Regions from separate parts of the Barnesiella sp. An22 genome, predicted to be linked through region 1. Evidence: riboswitches for the same ligand, from Rfam matches in the RefSeq annotation. Region 1 holds a riboswitch; the other holds the start of a gene.

Region 1 (9,817 bases):
TTGAACTGATTGACACCGGTATAGATCTTGATAAAGTCGATGCCCTGCAAATGCACGGGATTACCCTCGGCATCGACCGCCCAATCGATATTGAAGTTAGACTTCTCGCTGTCGTTGGGGTGGTTGTCGGCATACCCCCAGTCGTAGGCATAGAGCACATAATAGGAGCCGTCGCCGCTCTCGTCGATGGCATTGTCGGGCAAGCGGGTGCCCTCGAACGTGAGCGTCTCGTCGGAGAGCCACTGCGGGTAATAGGATTGCTTGTGGAAAACGACCTTCGACACGTAGCCGGTCCCGCCCTGGTTGTCGGTCCAGCGCACATAGGTCGAGTCGGTCACGCTGGTATCGGTACCGGGCACCGGCGTCTTGGCCTCATCGGGGCGGTAGTAGGTAATCTCGTAGTTCTTTATCGTCGACGGCTTCTGATACTCGCTGCCGGCCAGTTCGTACCACTCGTCATCGGGGAGGCCGTTGCCGTTGACATCGACCGATACCATCACGATACCGGGCTCGCTGCTGCCGCCCGATGCGGCAGTGGGTTTGCCCGTGGAGTAGAAGGCATTGCCCAAGACCTTGAAGTCGTATTCGCCGGGACGGTTGACAATCGTATGGTCGAACCCTACGACAATGTAGCCGCCATAGCCACCCAAGGTCACCATAGTACCGGCATTGTAGGCGAGGCAATCCTCGGCCTTCTGCCGCATGGTCTCCTCGGTATCGCCCTCGGTGTAGCGGGGCAGCTCGTTGACAAACTGCCCGGGTGCGGGACGGTATTCATACACGCGGGTAATATAGGGGCTGTAGGCCACCTCCTCGTCATACACGACAATCTGCATGAGGTGTTCGATTGGATTGGTCGCATCGTAGATGTTCAACCTCAACCAGTAGGTGCCGGCCTCAGCGGCGACAAAGGTATAGTCGCGGGTGGTGGCCACGAGCGAATCGGCCGCCGTCGACTCGTAGGAGAGCTTCCACTCATAGCGCTCCCCGCTGAACTCGGGGTGAAGCGTGAGGCTCTTCATGCGTTCCACCACATAGGTATCGTCGAGTCCCAGCGAAATCATGGCCGGGGAATCGGACTGACAAGCGGCCAGGAAACCAAGCCACACGATCGACAAAAAGTACAATATCCGTTTCATATCCTGTTAGTTTGTTTTCTTCAAAAAAGCCATGTGCGCCGGTATGTCGCCGGTACGCACCTTCCACTTGAGCTTCCCGTCGCGGCCATAGCACAGCAGGTTTCCGCTCGACACATAGTTCTTGGCATCGGTCACGTAGATGTCGCCGTTCTCGGGGTTTACCTTCACCCCGTAGGGAATCTCGATATCGGCCTCGGTGCCGTCCTTGATAAAGCTGTCGGACACCACCTCGCCGGTGCGCACATCGACAATGCCGTAGGTCACGCTGTTCTCCTGCGACGCATCGTTCCAGGCCACACTGTACAGATAGAGCGAATCGCCGCATATCTCCATCTCGCTGCACGGAATGTCGAGCGTGTCGCTCACCTCCATGCGGCCGGTGCGCTTGTCTTTCTCCAGCACGAAGAGGCGCGAAGGCACCGACTTGTAGTCGCCCCGCGACGATACCCACAACTTGCCGTAGCGATCGGCCCGGATGCGATGCAGGTTTATCCCCACGGGAATCTTGCGTATCTGTGTCATCGTGGCGATGTCGACTACCGAGACCGTATAGTCGTAGTTGGGCTTGCGGTATCCGCCCGAATTGGCCACATAGATGAGGCCGTCCTGCACCACCAGCTCGTCAGGCTGATAGCCTACCGTCACCTCGGCCGTCACCTCGAGGGTGGCCGTGTCGACCTGGAAGACGGCGCCCAGCTGTGCGTTGGGGTCGATGCCCACCGGCCCCACATAGGACGACACATAGGCATAGCCGCCGTCGAAAGCGACGTAGCGGCAGTTGGGTATGTCGACCTGCCCCAGCCGCTTGCAGGTGCGGGCGTCGAGCACCTCGACCTTGTGCGAGCAGTTGATAACGGCATAGAGTTTGGAGCCGTATATCTCTATGTCGTTCCCCACGTCGCCCAACTCTTTCACCACATTGGGATTACGCTCGGCATAGAGGTTGCGGGCATACTGCCCCTGCTCGAAGTCGACAAAGTCGAGCGTACACTTGTTCGACCCCATGTTGCCCTCGTTGAGCAGATAGAGCCCGGCAAAGGGCGACTCACGGTCGAGCATCGGCAACGACTCGTATTCGGTGAGGACAATCACATCGTCCTCCCGGCACGAGGTCATCGATACCAGCATCGCCAGCATCATCCCGATAATTATATGTAAAATTCTGCCTCTCATCATAATTCGATAGCTATGCCAAACCGATAGTTACGCATCGGCATGGGGAAATTGAGCACTACGTCGTAGGCCTGGTCGAACAGGTTGTTGACCTCGGCCGTCACTTTCAGATTCACAGCTTTGATTTTGAACGACTTCACCAGCGATATGTCGCTCGTGTACCACGGCTGCACATAGTTATACTCGATATTCTCCTGCTGGTTGTACCGCTCGCCCACGTAGACAAAGCTGTAGTTGAGGCCCCAATCCTTGTAGGTGAGCCCCAGAATGGCCGAGCCGCTGTGCCAGGGGATATAGGGTATCTGGTCGCGGTAGTAGTTGTCGCTGGGGTTGGTGATGTCGATGGCCTCCTGATAGGTATACTGCACCTTGGTCATCAGCCCGATTTCGAGCGGCAGACGGAAGGTGGCCGTGGCCTGCACGTCGACACCCCGGATGTCGACCTTCCCCAGGTTGAGCATGGTCCAGCGGAACTGCTGCCCCTTGGGATAGGCGACAATCTTGTCCTTCACCAGATTGTAATAGGCATCCACACCGGTATGGAATCCCGAGAGGAATCCCGTCTTGGGTGCCACGGCATAGGTAAAGCCCACGTTGTACTGGGTGGCACTCTCGGGCTTCAGGGCCGAGTTGCCCATATCGGTGTAATAGAGGTCGTTGAAGGTGGGCATGCGGTATATCTGCTTGTAGAAGGCTCGCAGCACCCAGTTGTATCGCTTGAGCGGCTGGTACGAGAGGAAGACGGCGGGTGTCACCTTGCTCTTGTTGGGAGCCTTGGTCTGCCCCTCGGCCGTCTCGTCGACCAGCGTAGCCAGCACGCTGGCCTGCATCTTCAGCCGGTCGGCCAGCGAGAAGGCGGTAGCGGCCGAAATCCAGTGGGTGTAGCGGCTGGCCGAGAGGTACTCCGACAGGCCGTTCCACTGCATGTCGTAGGCCACCGACACGTCCCAGTTGCGGAGTATCGAATACTTGTTGGCCAATGACACGTAGACCTCGCGCTGCTTGTACTGGTTGTCGACCCGCATCAGCTTGTCGTCGTTGTTCACATAGTGGGTATAATCGAACGCATACTTGGCATTGACCTTGAGGCTGTACTTGCGGGTAATATCCTGCTGATAGACGCCTTGCACGAAGGTGTTGCGGTCCCACAACCGCTCGCCGTTGCGCCACACGTTGTTGACGATGGCGCCGGGGATACCCCGCTCGGAGCTGTAATGGTAGACGTAGGCTTTCCAAAAACCGTTGGAGAGATAGCCCTGCAGACCGCCCTCGAAACGCACGGCATCGATGTCGCCGTTTTGCCGGGTAGCCGTGGTGTCGTAGGCCACCTCGCCCGAGGGGGTAACCCGCTTGTAACGGAATTTGTACTTACCGCTCGAGTTGGTCCACTCGCTGTTGAAGGTCATGCTCACGCTCTCGCTGAGCTTGTATTCGAAGAGCACCGAGGGGTTGACCAAGTCGAACGACCCCGTTTTGAACGAGGCCTTCAGGTGCGACTTCTCGCCCGGCTTGAACTTGGGCCGACGGGTAGTGAGGTAGATGGAACCGGCCGAGCCGAACTCACGGGCCGACTGGAATATCTCGCTCTTCTGCCCGTTGTAGAGCGAAATCTCCTCGATGTTCTCGAGCGAGAATTTCCCCAGGTCCACCTGGCCGTTCTGAGCATTGCCCAACTGGATACCGTTGTAATATACCCCCATGTGGTTGGTACCCATGCTGCGGATGTTGACGGTCTTCAAACCGCCCACTCCACCGTAATCCTTAATCTGAATACCCGAAAAGTAACGTATGGCATCGGCCACCGAAAAACTGTTGAGAGCCTGTAACTCCTTCCCTGCAAGTTTCTGTGAGGGTATCACCTCGCTATACCGGTTGGCCGTGACCATTACCTCGCCCAGCGACCGGGTCTGTATCGAGTCGGTCGACGAAGTCTCATCGGCCCACACCCGCACGGGCAGAGCAGCCAGTACCCCAATCGCACACACAAACGATACCCAACGACAAAGTCTTTCCATCGGACTATTTTTTAACAGCCTCGGAGCGGGTTCTTTCGATACAAGTCGGTGTAAACAGACGGACGCGTGTAGGCCACCCTTCCGCAGATTCACAAGCTCTACCCCCCGAAAGCTAATGACTAAAAGCATGGCAGGTCTTCTGACTTACTCCGGTAACCGAGGCCTTCCCAATCGTCATAATCAGTGGCTTTCAAGTATTCTCGGCACCTCTACGGGAGCTTACAGCAGCGGGACTGTTCGGGATTTTCACCCGATTCCCTTTTCATTCTACGCCCCGGACGGGGTTTCGAAACCAATGCGTGACAAAGGTAACACAAATTATTGATACTGTTCTATTTTTTCTTGGAAATTATTCCAAACCAAACCTGCACCCCAATCGTTACTTGTGAAAAAAGTATTGATTCGTAATAAAAAATAACGGTTATAAATTTGTATCAATCACAAATTTTACCGAATATTGCGAAAATTTTCTTCATCTACATACAATACACTTATGGAAGAAAACCAAACCTTGAAAAACGACAATTTCGTAGTGCGCGTATGGCGATTCTACCTTGAAGGATTCCGATCGATGACCTTGGGAAAAACACTTTGGGCAATCATTCTTATCAAACTGTTCATCATGTTTTTTATCCTGCGGCTCTTCTTTTTCCCCAACATTTTGCAAAAAGAGTTCGATACCGACGAGGAGCGGGCCAATGCCGTCATCGAAAATCTCACCAATACTAATAATTCTCAACAACAACAATCACAGGAGTTATGAACGATCTTTTCACGCTCGTAGACTGGTCGAGGGCACAATTTGCACTCACCGCTATTTATCACTGGCTGTTTGTCCCCCTCACGCTGGGGTTGGGCATAATCGTCAGTATCATGGAAACCATCTACTACCGTACCGGCGACGAACGATGGAAAACCATTACCAAATACTGGATGACCCTCTTCGGCGTCAACTTCGCCATCGGGGTGGCAACCGGTATCATTCTCGAGTTCCAGTTCGGTACCAACTGGTCCAACTACAGCTGGTTCGTGGGCGACATCTTCGGGGCGCCGCTCGCCATCGAGGGCATCATGGCCTTCTTCATGGAGGCGACCTTCATCGCCGTCATGTTCTTCGGCTGGAACAAAGTGAGCAAACGGTTCCACCTGGCTTCGACCTGGCTCACCGCCATAGGGGCCTCGATTTCGGCGCTGTGGATTCTGGTAGCCAACTCGTGGATGCAATACCCCGTGGGCATGAAGTTCGACCCCGAGACTGCCCGCAACGTCATGGACGACTTCTGGGCGCTGGTACTCTCGCCGGTAGCTGTCAACAAGTTTTTCCACGCCGTATCGGCCGGCTGGGTGCTGGGCGGTATCTTCGTCGTGGGCGTGAGTGCATGGTATCTGCTTAAGAATCGCGAAAACTTCCTGGCCAAACAGAGCATCCGCGTGGGGGCCTGGGTAGGTCTGGTGGGGGCTCTCGTCGTAGCCTACACCGGTGACGGTTCGGCCTATCAGGTAGCCGACAAGCAACCCATGAAACTGGCTGCCATGGAGGGTGTCTACCACGGCAAGGAGGGGCAGGAGCTTATCGCCTTCGGTATTCTCAATCCGGCCAAGGAGTTCAACAACAACGAGAAGGAGTTTCTCTTCGACATACCTATCCCCAAACTGCTCTCAATACTGGCTACGCGCCAGGTCGACGGTTTCGTGCCGGGTATCAACGACATCATCGACGGCGGTTACCCCGACAAGAACCTCAAGGGTGAGGAGATTATCGCGCTCTCGGCCCAGGAGAAGATGGAGCGCGGCCGCCTGGCCATCGCCGCTCTGGCCGACTTCAACACGGCCCGGCAAAACAACGACACCACAGCCATGAACGAGGCCCGGGCCCGACTCGATGCCAACTACGAATACTTCGGCTACGGCTATGTCGACTCGGTCGAACAGCTCATTCCCCACGTGCCGTTTGTCTTCTACTCGTTCCACATCATGATTATCCTGGGCGGTTACTTTATCCTCTTCTTCATCCTCGTGCTCATCCTCTCCTACAAAGAGAAACTGCATAACCTCAAATGGATGTTGTGGGTAGCCATACTCACCATTCCGCTGGGATACGTCTGCCTCGAAGCCGGCTGGATTGTGGCCGAGATGGGCCGCCAACCGTGGGTTATCCAGGACATTATGCCTACCTTCGCCGCCATCTCGAAAATCGAGGTAGCCTCGGTACAGACCACCTTCTGGTTGTTTGCCGCACTCTTTACCATCCTGCTCATCGCCGAGGTGGGTATCATGTTGAAACAAATCAAAAAAGGAACCGAAAAAAAATAAAGACACACTATGGAACTGAACGAACTATTTTACCAGCACTATTGGTGGTTTCTCATCTCGCTGCTGGGCGCAATACTGGTATTCCTGCTCTTTGTGCAGGGCGGACAATCGCTGCTGGCGACCATGGGTAAAAACGAAATTGAAAAGAGCATGATGGTCAACTCGCTGGGCCGCAAGTGGGAGTTCACCTTCACCACCCTCGTGGTGTTCGGCGGGGCCTTCTTCGCCTCCTTCCCCCTCTTCTACTCCACCAGTTTCGGCGGGGCCTACTGGCTGTGGATGGCCATCCTGTTCAGCTTCATCATACAGGCCGTATCGTATGAATACCGTTCGAAGAGCGGCAACTTCCTGGGCAAAAAGACCTACGACGCCTTCCTCTTTGTCAACGGCGTGGTGGGCCCCCTACTGCTGGGCGTAGCCGTGGGTACCTTCTTCACCGGAGCCGATTTCGTGGTCGACAAGGCCAACCTCACCACTCCCGGGGCACCGGTCATCAGCAGCTGGACCAACGACTGGAACGGCCTGGAGGCTCTGCTCGACGTGCGCAACCTGTTGCTGGGCATCACGGTGCTCCTGCTGGCCCGCACACAAGGAGCCCTCTACTTCATGAACAATATCAAGGACGATACCCTCTTCGAACGGGCACGCAAACAGGTGCTGGTCAACGGCATCGTATTCGTGCTCTTCTTCCTCTCGTTCGTGGCTGCTACCCTGATGGCTACCGGCTACGAGACCAACCCGCTCACCGGCGAGGTATTTACCCGGCCCTACAAATATTTCTACAATTTCGTTGAAATGCCGTGGGTAGCCTTCATGTTCCTCGTGGGTGTGGTGCTGGTGCTCTATGCCCTCATCCGCTCGGTATTCGGGCAGCACTTCACCCGAGGCATCTGGTTCTCGGGTATCGGCACCGTGCTGGTGGTTCTCAGCCTCTTCTTCATCGCCGGCTACAACCACACCCCCTACTACCCTTCGGCTGCCGACATGCAGAGCTCGCTCACCATCTGCAACAGCTCGTCGAGCCTCTTCACCTTGAAAACCATGAGCGTAGTATCGCTGCTCATCCCCTTTGTGCTGGCCTATATCTTCTACGTATGGCGCGCCATGGACAAGAAGCCCATCACCGCCAGTGAAATGGAAAGCAACGAACACAAATATTGATACTTGCGTATTCCCCAAAAAGAGCTTACTTTTGCAGAGGTAAGCTCTTTTTTTGTATATGGACGACACCTACTTGACCATATCGCGCACCTCGGAGGGAATTTACAAGGAGAAGATGAGTAAGTTCCTCTCCTTCGCCATCCCCGTGACCACCGTCGACGAGGTGAAGCGTGAACTCGAAAAATACCAAAAGGAGTATTACGATGCCCGCCACGTGTGCTGGGCCTACATGCTGGGACACGAGCGCACCCAGTTCCGCTCGAACGACAACGGCGAGCCCTCGGGGACGGCCGGGAAACCGATACTCGGCCAAATCAACTCGGCCAACCTGACCGACATTCTCATCGTCGTGGTGCGCTACTTCGGGGGCATCAAACTGGGTACCAGCGGACTCATTATCGCCTATCGCGAGGCGGCCGCCGAGGCCATCGCCGCCAACGAAATCGTGGAGCGGCTGGTCGAAGACGAGGTGCAGTTCGGTTTCGAATACCCCCTGATGAACGAGGTGATGCGTGTCGTCAAGGAGGAGGGGCCAACCATCGTCTCGCAACTCTTCGACATGGACTGCGAGATGACCCTGCGCATACGCCGCTCCCGCATGGAGAACCTCAAAAACCGGCTGTCGAAAATCGACGGTCTTCACTTTCTAAACGAACCTTAGCCGATGATGACCGAACAAGAGAAAATGGAGAGAGGGCAACTGTACGATGCCTCGGCTCCCGAACTGTTGCAAAAACTGTTTGCCACCCGCGATAAACTTTTCGAACTCAACTACCGCCTGCTACCCTCGCAAACCGAAGAGCGGGAACGGCTGCTCCGCGACATTCTGGGCACCACGCCCGAACGGTTCACCATCGTCTCGCCCTTCCTGTGCGACTACGGCCACAACATCCACGTAGGCAAAAACTTCTTTGCCAACTTCAACTGCGTGATGCTCGACGAGGCTCCCATCACCATCGGCGACAACGTGCTCATTGCCCCCAACGTGGGCCTCTACACTGCCGGCCACCCCATCGACGTGGAGCGTCGCAACCAGTGGCTCGAGTATGCCTGGCCCATCACCATCGGCAACAACGTGTGGATTTGCGGCGGCGTGACCATCGCCCCCGGCGTAACCATCGGCGACAATACCATCATCGCAGCCGGCAGTGTGGTGACCGGCGACATCCCGGCCAACGTTATCGCCGGCGGTAACCCTTGCCGCGTCATACGCCCCGTCACCGAAGCCGACCGCCAGCGCTCCTACGACTGGACTGAACAAAAAGCCAGAAAGAATAAATAGAACCGTACACAGAGAATAGCCTACTTGGAATTTCCCGTATAATGTTCGTTCGGTTCCCACCTCAGCCCGAACGAAGAGTAAATTGAAAGAATCCTAGGCTGATTGGTCTCAAAATCAAAATCTTCCCGATTCAAATAAATCGGGTTGGAAATATCGAGTCTATCTTTCAGGGTCTCTTCAGGCACCAACTTATACGGGATACCACGTTGGTCCATTTTATCGAGGAACAAATAGTTACAGGTGCTCAATTCCACTTCCTGCGTCGAAGCCTCCATTCGATTCAGCACATAGTCTACCGTCTGTCTGTAAACCACATTCTGCACTATCACTCCCGACAGACTAATGAAAACATCGATAGAGAGCAATGTAAGAATGAGGATATGTACCCCTCGAGACAGACGTCTTTTCAGGCCATATCGCTCGGCATAAAACAACAGCACAAACGGGAACAGATAGAAGAAACTTACATATCGAGCCCAATATCCGTATGGGAGGATAAACAACGAAGCCAGCAACCCGACAAGGGCCACCAGATACCAAGCCATACGACGGGAATAACCGGTACTAATAAACAGAATCAGCGCCAACAAAACAGACTCGAAGAAGAATATGCCAAAACCGCCTATCCGAGCATCCGACACCCACGATGCCGAAAGATTGTTTTTAGATATACCCACAACACTCACCTCATCGGAATTCATATTGTTCGACGGATTAGCGACTAACGATAAAAG
Region 2 (9,817 bases), 520 kb from region 1:
TCTTCTGCGACCGGATATTCAACAAGGGCAGCGACAACACCGAGCTTACCGAGAAACGAGCATTTTACATAGGATTGTTCCAATGTATCGCCATGATACCGGGTGTATCGCGTTCGATGGCGACCATCGTGGGCGGTATGGCACAGAAACTTTCGCGCAAGGCGGCAGCCGAGTTCTCGTTCTTTCTGGCTGTTCCCACCATGTTTGCGGCAATGGCATACAAGATGCTGAAGCTGTTTTCAGAACCTGAAGGAGCCGATTTGATTATGAACAACATGGGTACTTTGTTGTTGGGCAACGTAGTTGCCTTTGTGGTAGCCTTGCTGGCCATCAAGTTTTTCATCGGTTTCGTTACCCGCTATGGATTCAAGGCCTTCGGGTGGTATCGTATAATAGTGGGTGGTGTGATTCTCGTCATGTTGTTGACGGGACATAACTTAACGATTATGTAATGGATTTTAACGAAGGCGAAATCATATATATCGACAAACCGCTGCATTGGACCTCGTTCGATGTGGTCAAGCGAATCCGATTGCGGATATTGCGCAGGCTCAAGCAGAAGAAACTGAAAGTGGGTCATGCCGGTACACTCGACCCCCTGGCTACGGGAGTGATGATTGTCTGCACCGGACGTGCAACCAAGCGTATCGAGGAGTTTCAGTACCATACCAAAGAGTATATCGCCACCTTGCAGTTGGGTGCGACTACCCCCTCGTTCGACCTGGAGACCGAAATCGATGCACACTACCCGCACGAGCACATCACCCGCGAGAGCGTAGAGCGAACATTACCGCGTTTTGTCGGTTCCATTATGCAGGTGCCTCCCTCCTATTCGGCTTGTAAGATCGATGGGCGCAGAGCCTACGACATGGCGCGCAAGGGGCAGGAGGTAGAACTTAAACCCAAGGAGCTGGTGATCGACGAAATCGAGCTGCTCTCCTGCGAATTGCCCCTTATCCAGATACGGGTCGTTTGCAGCAAGGGTACTTACATACGGGCTCTTGCCCGCGACATCGGGGCGGCCCTCGGCAGTGGAGCTCATCTGGTGGGGCTTGTGCGTACACGGGTGGGCGATGTGACGCTCGCCGATTGCCTGTCGGTCGATGAGGTGGCCCGAATGATCGACGAGGCCCCCTTGACAACCTCCGAAGAAGATAAAAACGAAGAAAGTAATAACGAACAAATATGAAACTGTCCCAATTCAAATTCAAATTGCCCGAAGCGCAAATCGCTCAATACCCGGCAAAAAACCGGGACGAGTCCCGGTTGATGGTCATCGACCGGAAAACGGGAAAGATTGAACACCGCATCTTCAAAGAGATTATCGACTATTTCGAAGAGAAAGATGTGTTTGTATTCAACGACACCAAAGTCTTTCCCGCCCGCCTCTATGGCAATAAAGAAAAGACCGGTGCCAAAATCGAGGTATTCCTTCTGCGTGAGCTCAACGAAGAGAATCGCCTGTGGGACGTTCTGGTAGAGCCGGCCCGTAAGATACGTATCGGCAACAAACTCTATTTCGGCGACGACGACTCGATGGTGGCCGAGGTAATCGACAATACCACCTCGCGCGGCCGTACGTTGCGATTTCTCTACGACGGCTCGCACGACGAGTTCAAAGAGGCCCTCTACAAACTGGGCGAGATGCCTTTGCCGGCCTATATCACCCGCCCGGTCGAGGAGCTCGATGCCGAGCGTTATCAAAATATCTTTGCTCGCCACGAAGGGGCTGTGGTCACTCCCGCTGCCGGGCTCCACTTCAGCCGTGAGCTGTTGAAGCGCATGGAGATCAAGGGCATCGACTACGGCTTCCTCACCCTCCATTCGGGCCTGGGTAACTTCCGTGAAATCGATGTCGAAGACCTCACCAAGCACAAAATGGACTCGGAGCAGCTGATTGTAACTCCCGAGTTGGTCGAGCTCGTCAACCACGCCAAGGATGGCGGCCACAAGGTGTGCGCCGTGGGTACCTCGGTGATGCGGGGTATCGAGAGTGCGGTCAGCACCGGCGGCCACATGAAGACCTACGACGGCTGGACCAACAAGTTCATCTTCCCGCCCTACGACTTTACGGTAGCCACCAGTCTGGTGACCAACTTCCACATGCCGCTTTCGACCATGCTGATGATGGTAGCGGCATTCGGCGGATATGAAATTGTCCTCGAGGCCTACGATGCTGCCCTCAAGGAGGGGTATCGTTTCGGTGCCTATGGCGACGCCATGCTCATTCTGTAATTGGTAAGATATCAGGGACGCTCTTGTCCCGGAAGATACAGAGAACCTTGTTGCACCTTGGGGACAAATGGTGCGGCAAGGTTCTCTCTCTTATAGAGAGATTACTATCTCGCCTTTTTTATTATGTTGCTGGAATAGATAACAATTTGGTTGATTCGATTGGATATCCGATTGAACAATGGAATAGATGCCTTTTTTGCTGTTTTATAGCAGTATAGTTTCCATATGGGAGTTGGTATGGGCCTCTATTCGTTGCTGGTTTCAGGAAACTTTTTTCTATTCTGGTTTTCAAAAGTTTCCCGAAAAAGGAAACTTTTGTCTCGAAATTTGTTGTTTGGTTATCGCGAATTTGTGTAACTTTGTACCCGCATTCCGGTTCGGCCCCGTTGTACGATGGTGTCGATAAAAAGGGAATCGGGTGAGAATCCCGAGCAGTCCCGCTGCTGTAATTCCTGTGAAAGTCCCGTGACACGAGCCACTGACGAGAATCTGTTTCTGTAATGTCGGGAAGGCGTCATCGGGGCAGGGAAGAGCCAGAAGACCTGCCGGAGTGAGAGAGAAGCAAAAGGACGTTCGAGGAGACGTCCGCAGTATCCAACCCTAAACAACTTATCAACATGGATTATGCAGGCATTACCATTGCCAAGCGCGATGGTGCCCAAGAGAGTTTCTCGATTGCCAAAATCGAGCGGGCTATTGCCAAGGCCTATCGGGCCGATGGTATCGACGACGAAACTGCGGTGAAACAGATTGCCGGCGAGGTGGCCGCCGCCATCGACAAGAGCGAGATTTCGGTCGAGGAGATTCAAGATCTGGTCGAGCGCCATCTGATGCGGCGCAACCCTTCGGTGGCCAAGCGCTTCATCATCTATCGCGAGTGGCGCACCAAGGAGCGCGAGAAACGCACCTCGATGAAGCAGGTGATGGACGGCATCGTGGCTGTCGAGAAGAACGACGTGAACCTGAGCAACGCCAACATGTCGTCGCATACGCCGGCCGGGCAGATGATGACCTTCGCCTCGGAGGTGACCAAGGATTACGCCTACAAGTATCTGGTGGGGGTGCGCTACGGGCGGGCGCACCGCGAGGGCGACATTCACATCCACGACCTCGACTACTATCCCACCAAGACGACCACCTGCGTGCAGTACGACCTGGAGGATATTTTCAACCGCGGTTTCCACACCAAAAACGGAACCGTGCGCACACCCCAGTCGATACAGAGCTACGCCACGCTGGCCACTATCGTGTTCCAGACCAACCAGAACGAGCAGCACGGCGGGCAGGCCATCCCGGCTTTCGACCACTTCATGGCACCGGGGGTGCTGAAGAGTTTCCGCAAACATCTCGAGACGGCCATCGACTTCATCTTGCGCCTGCACGGCGAGAGCGACCATCCGTCGCTGCGAGAGGCGATAGCCGACTCGGTCGCCTCGATAGCCGATACGGAGGTGCAACAGGCTGCACTGGCCGACCGCCTGCAGACTCTGGGCCTGACTCTCTCGGCCAATGAGTTGCGCACCGCCTGGACACAAAGCTACGAGACTACCCGCAAGGATACCCACCAAGCCATGGAGGGGTTGGTGCACAATCTCAACACCATGCACTCGCGGGGTGGCAACCAGGTGGTTTTCAGTTCGATAAACTACGGTACCGATACCTCGCCCGAGGGGCGCATGGTCATACGCGAGCTGCTCTCGGCTACAACCGAGGGGTTGGGCCACGGCGAGGTGCCGGTCTTCCCGATACAGATTTTCAAGGTGAAGGATGGGGTATCGTACAGCGACGAGGATTATGCTGCGGCGATGGCCGACTTCGAGGGGGCGATGGCGGGACGTATCCCGTTCAAGGCGCCCAACTTCGACCTGCTGCTCGAGTCGTGCCGCACCACGGCCACTTCGCTCTTTCCCAATTTCGTATTTCTCGATACCGACTACAACCGAAACGAATTTTGGCGGGCCGACGACCCCGACCGCTTCCGCTACGAGGTGGCCACGATGGGTTGCCGTACCCGGGTGTTTGAAAACCTGCACGGTGCGAAGAGTTCGTGGGGGCGGGGCAACCTCTCCTTTACCTCGATGAATATGCCGCGCCTGGCCATCGAGGCGCGTCGCGAGGCCGAAGAGCTGCACCCCGACGGCGACAAGCACGCCATCCGCCGCGAGGCCCGTATCCTCTTTCTCGAGAAGGTGCGCACCACCGCCTCGATGATTGCCGAGCAGTTGCACGAGCGGTACGAGTATCAGCGCAAGGCTCTCGCCCGTCAGTTCCCTTTCATGATGGGTAACGACGTGTGGAAGGGTGGCGGACGGCTGAATCCCGACGATGAGGTGGGCGACGTAATCAATAGCGGTACGCTGGGCATCGGTTTTATCGGCGGCCACAATGCCATGTGTGCCATCTACGGCGAGGGGCATGCCCGCAACGAGGAGGCCTGGCAGACGCTCTACGATGCCGTGATGGTGATGAACAACGTGGTCGAGGAGTACAAGAGCCGCTATGGGCTCAACTACTCGGTACTGGCCACGCCGGCCGAGGGTCTCTCGGGTCGCTTCACCCGTCTGGACCGCAAGCGCTACGGGGTTATCCCCGGCGTGACCGACCGCGACTACTACGTCAACTCGTTCCACATCGACGTGAAGGAGCCGGTGACCATCGTCGAGAAGATCCGTAAGGAGGCCCCCTTCCACGCCATTACGCGGGGGGGACACATCACCTATGTCGAGCTCGACGGCGAGGCGAAGAAGAATGTATCGGTCATCTTGAAAATCGTGAAGGTGATGCACGACGAGGGCATCGGTTACGGTTCGATAAACCACCCGGTCGACACCTGTCGTGCGTGCGGCTACCGGGGTGTCATCTATACGCAATGCCCGGTGTGCAAGAGCGAGAACATCTCGCGCATGCGTCGCATTACCGGCTACCTCACCGGCAGCCTCGAGTCGTGGAACTCGGCCAAGCAGGCCGAAGAGCGCGACCGGGTAAAACACAAGTAAATGGAAACACTGCACCTGATCAATGTCTACCCCGAGACCATCTCCGACGGTTTTGGGGTACGCTATTCCATCTATCTGGCCGGCTGTACGCACCATTGCCGGGGGTGCCACAATGCCGGCAGCTGGAATCCCCGGGCGGGCGAGCCGCTCACCGAGGCTTTGCTCAATCGCATCATCGCCGAAATCAGGTCCAATCCGTTGCTCGACGGCATTACCCTCTCGGGGGGCGACCCCTTTTACAATCCGCCGGCCCTGCTGGCTCTGTTGCGGCGCCTCAAGGCCGAGACGGGTTTGAATATCTGGTGTTATACGGGCTATACCTACGAGGTGCTGTTGGACGATGAGGTCCGGCGACCTTGCCTCGAGTATATCGACACGCTGGTCGACGGCCCCTTCGTGCAGTCGCTCTTCGATCCCACGCTACCCTTCAGGGGCAGCAGCAACCAGCGCATTCTGCACCTGTCGCAGGGGCAGAAAACAGAATGAGGCAATTCAGTGTTTACACGGCCCGGTAGTAATCCTGCAGGAGGCAGCGGGCTATGAAATCCCAATTATCGGCCACGAGCTGCGGGTTGCCGTCGGCAAAGCAGGCATCGGGCAGCAAGCCGTGCGAGCAGAGGTAGAGCAGCAGGTCTACGGGGCAACGTCCCGGCACGGTGAGCAGCGATATGGCCCCTTTGCGGGCCTCCTCGGGGTTGTACCAAGGGTTGGCCGGGTCGGCTATGTATTGGGCAATATCCGAGGCCACCAGCATCCCTTTATAGGGAGTTACGTAGAGGACGAAATTCTTTTTGTGAGCCAGGTGCGACAGGTGTCCGCCTTCGGTCTCGCCCCATTGCATCCCTTCGGTGAGGAAGCGGTCGAGCTCGGCATACGAGCCGATATACTTCACGGGGCTGCCGCCCGTCGATTGGGTGAACTGCTGGTAATAGGGGTGCAGCTCTTTCTGCTCTTCGAGCTCTTCGGGCAGGGTGTGTTGCCACAACAGCGACACCCATTCGTGAGCAAAGAGGGCCAGCGGTCCGGCCGGCAGGGTGTAGAGCGACTCGCGGCGCAGTTTTTCGAGTCGGTTCAGTTTCTCTTTGTCGGTGTGATTCGGTTTGCTGTGCACCTCGTGCAGCAGTTGGCGGGCCAGTGAGCGGTTCGACGGTCCCAGCAGGAACGATTCCCAAAAGAGCCATTCGGCAAAGCGGTACCGCGCCTCGGGGTCGGAGGTATCGTTCAGTTCGGGTTGGCAAAACTCTTGCAGCAGCGGCGAGTCGGGTGCCGTTTCGTATTCGCTCTCAAGCAGGTTGTAGATGGGGTCGGCCGTGGCGATGAGGTCGGCATCGAGAGGCGACAGCACCTCGTGTTCGTTGCCGTAGGCAGCCGACAGATACCACAGCAGCACCCGCACGTCGTCGCGGTTCACCTCTCCTTCGTAGTAGGCTTCGGGGGTAAAGAAGGGCAGTGTACGCCCGTAGAAAGCCTGGTGCTGGGCCACGAATGCCGCCCACAGCCCGGTGCCCGACAGGATGTCGGCAAAGTAGCCCACGAGGTCGCAGCAGATTGATTTTACCGCGTCGTCGCTCCAGCGCGTCTTCAGCGGCGATTGTTTTATCTCGTCGTACAGCCGGTTGGCCAGTCGCGTGTAGTAGCGGTCGCTGTCAGTGGTGGGGGTATAGGGCTGCCGCGCCAGCCATTGTTGCAGGGTGATGTTCATGTGGTCGTCTTTTAGAGGGTGATACAAAGGCAGGCAGACCGGGTAGCGGCCCGCCTGCAAGTCGATTAAGCCTCGCCGCCGGGAGCCATGAAGGGAGGCATGCCTCCGCCCCGTTGTTGCGGGTCGTTCATCTGGATGGGACCGAACTGGGATTCATATTTGCGGATGTTGTCCTGCAGGGCGAAGAGCAGCCGTTTGGCATGCTCGGCCGTGAGGATGATGCGCGATTTCACCGGTGCTTTGGGAGCGCCCGGAGTTACCCGGATAAAGTCGATGACAAACTCCGACGGAGCGTGCGAAATGATGGCCAGGTTGGAGTAGGTACCTTCGGCTACGGCAGCCGACAACTCTATTTGAATCTCTTTTTTCTCTTCCATGATGTCAGTTTAGTTTGAAATAATAATATTTATAATTGAAATTTACTTGGTTCACATATACTTGCAGCGTGGTGTAGGGGCGGTTGCGATACCCCTCGATGTTGAACGACGAGTAGAGGTTGCTCCAGTGTCCCTCGGGGTCGTCGTTGCGGCTGTGGCGCAGCTCCACCTTGAGGGTATCGCCCTCGAGGGTCGATTCGTCGGCTACGAGCATGATGCTGTGCGGCTGGCTGTGGTAGTCGATACGGTAGCGCAGGTTGAGGAAATCGCCCGTTTTCCAGATGCTTTGCAGGTAGAGGGTATCGTCGGGCAACTCGGTCATCCGCTCGTGCGAGACCAGCCGCAGGGTATCGAAGTGGATGGCCGAGAGGGCCTGCACCTCTATCCGTTTGCGGGTCGTGCTCAACTCCTCGACGGGGCGGTATTGCAGCAGCACGCGCACCCCTTCGGCCGTGCGGCTCTCGTCTACCGCGCCGATGGGGCAGAGGGTATCCATCGGGGACGAGTCGGTGGCCTGGCAGGTGAAGTAGGTCCCTTCGTTGCCCCGGTGGCAAGTGACGATGTCGGCATAGAAGATGCCGTAGAGATCCTCCTCCTTCTCGCAGGCCGTCAACAGCAGCAACGGCACGGCGAGCAGCCACCAGCGACGGGCGAGGGTCCGTTTCATACCTCGGCCTCCTCCTTCCCGGCCGGTTCTACGATAGAGCCGTCTTTCATGAAGAGGATGCGGTCGGTCATTTGGGCCAGTGTCTCGTCGTGGGTGACGATGACGAAGGTCTGCTTGAACTCGTCGCGCAGGTCGAAGAAGAGCTTGTGCAGCTCGATTTTGTTTTTCGAGTCGAGGCTGCCCGAGGGTTCGTCGGCCAGAATTACCGAGGGACGGTTGATGAGGGCCCGGGCCACGGCCACCCGCTGCTTCTCGCCGCCCGAGAGTTGGGCCGGTTTGTGTGCCAGCCGGTCGCCCAGACTCAGAAAGTCGAGTATCCGCTTGGCCTCCCGCTCCGCCTCCGAGCTGTTGCGTCCGCCGATGAGGGCGGGTATCATCACATTTTCGAGGGCCGAGAACTCGGGCAACAGTTGGTGAAACTGGAAGACAAACCCGATGTGTCCGTTCCGGAATCGGGCCATCTCGCGGTCGGGCAGGTTGTCTACCCGCTTGCCGTCGTAGCGTATCTCGCCGCAATCGGGCTTGTCGAGGGTACCGACAATTTGCAGCAGCGTGGTCTTGCCGGCGCCGCTCGCTCCTACGATGGCAACAATTTCGCCCTGCTCGATGGTGGCGTCGATTCCCTTCAGCACCTCGAGCGAGCCGTAGCTCTTGTGTATGTTTTTAATCTCTATCATGATTCCGTAAGTTTTCGTATCACGTAGCTGGCCAGATGGCAGCCAAACAGGGCCGGCAGATACGACAGGGTGCCCACGGTCGACTTCTTGTTGCGCTCGCCCTCTACGGCTATGACGGCGTGCGGGTCGGCCTGTTCGGTCGAGAATACCGTTTTCAGTCCCTTGGTGATGCCTGCCTTGCGCAGCCGCAGCCTTACGGCCCGGGCCAGTCCGCAGTGATAGGTATCGGCGATGTCGGCCAGGCGAATGGCCGACGGGTCTTTGCGGCCACCTGCACCCATCGACGAGACGATGCGCACCTTGTGACGCAGGCAATAGGTGATGAGGGCAATCTTGGGCGCCAGGGTGTCGATGGCATCGACTACGAAATCGACCGGTTCCCGCTCGAGCAGGGCCGGGATGTCGTCGGCTTCGAGGAATCGCTGTTTGGCGGTGAGCTGCAACTCGGGGTTGATGTCGAGCAGACGCTCGGCCATCACCTCGGTTTTGGGTCGCCCCAGCGTGCTGTGCAGCGCTACGAGCTGGCGGTTCAGGTTGCTCTCGGCCACCGTGTCGCCGTCGACGATGGTCATGCGGCCTACGCCGGCCCGGGCAATCATCTCGGCCGCATAGGCACCCACGCCTCCAACACCCACCACCATCACATGGGCGCGTTGCAATCGCTCCATGGCGGCATCGCCCATCAGCAGGCGGGTTCGCGACAGCCACTCTTCGTTCATCGTATCTTCTCTTTTTGTATTTTATCAATTTACGAAGATACTCTTTTTTTGGAGAAAATCGGAATCCCCGTCCGTAAAATGAATGTTCGCGGCTTCATTTTCCCGACGGAATTGCTTGAATGTGAGCGGAGATACCGTTTCGTAGAATTTGTTTCGTCGTCCATTTATGCTATCTTTGCTTGTGAAAATCCCCGCCTCGACGGTTGGGTCGCTTACCCGATTTGCCGGACGGAGGGAACGAGCATAACCCTTAAAACCGAAAGAACGATATGGATATTGTATGGATTGTTTTGGGAGCCTTGTGCCTGCTCGTGGGGCTGGCCGGCTGTTTTCTTCCCGCACTGCCCGGGCCGCCGCTGGCCTATGTGGGCATGTTGTTGCTGCACATTACCGAGCGGGTGCAGTTTACTGTCACGCAACTGGTTGTGTGGGCCATCCTGGTCA

The links. A riboswitch is a leader RNA that binds a small molecule or an ion and turns the genes downstream of it on or off. The one in region 1 is predicted to bind cobalamin.
Region 2: another riboswitch for cobalamin. It lies ahead of ABGT88_RS00380 (anaerobic ribonucleoside triphosphate reductase); the one in region 1 lies ahead of ABGT88_RS02555 (TonB-dependent receptor domain-containing protein).

What each region holds. Positions count from the first base shown of each region.
Region 1 is NZ_OZ007014.1:614,792-624,608, reverse strand. Features, by position in the region: gene ABGT88_RS02565 (cell surface protein) at 1-1,139, opposite strand, end outside; gene ABGT88_RS02560 (YncE family protein) at 1,146-2,312, opposite strand; gene ABGT88_RS02555 (TonB-dependent receptor domain-containing protein) at 2,312-4,327, opposite strand; cobalamin riboswitch at 4,439-4,639, opposite strand; gene ABGT88_RS02550 (DUF4492 domain-containing protein) at 4,821-5,090, shown strand; gene ABGT88_RS02545 (cytochrome ubiquinol oxidase subunit I) at 5,087-6,640, shown strand; gene cydB (cytochrome d ubiquinol oxidase subunit II) at 6,650-7,801, shown strand; gene ABGT88_RS02535 (YigZ family protein) at 7,860-8,462, shown strand; gene ABGT88_RS02530 (sugar O-acetyltransferase) at 8,466-9,083, shown strand; gene ABGT88_RS02525 (hypothetical protein) at 9,104-9,817, opposite strand, start outside.
Region 2 is NZ_OZ007014.1:94,030-103,846, reverse strand. Features, by position in the region: gene ABGT88_RS00395 (undecaprenyl-diphosphate phosphatase) at 1-452, shown strand, start outside; gene truB (tRNA pseudouridine(55) synthase TruB) at 452-1,189, shown strand; gene queA (tRNA preQ1(34) S-adenosylmethionine ribosyltransferase-isomerase QueA) at 1,186-2,235, shown strand; cobalamin riboswitch at 2,592-2,800, shown strand; gene ABGT88_RS00380 (anaerobic ribonucleoside triphosphate reductase) at 2,853-5,231, shown strand; gene nrdG (anaerobic ribonucleoside-triphosphate reductase activating protein) at 5,232-5,717, shown strand; gene ABGT88_RS00370 (DUF3843 family protein) at 5,731-6,933, opposite strand; gene ABGT88_RS00365 (DUF3467 domain-containing protein) at 6,999-7,310, opposite strand; gene ABGT88_RS00360 (NigD-like protein) at 7,315-7,977, opposite strand; gene ABGT88_RS00355 (ABC transporter ATP-binding protein) at 7,974-8,654, opposite strand; gene ABGT88_RS00350 (tRNA threonylcarbamoyladenosine dehydratase) at 8,651-9,373, opposite strand; gene ABGT88_RS00345 (DUF456 domain-containing protein) at 9,643-9,817, shown strand, end outside.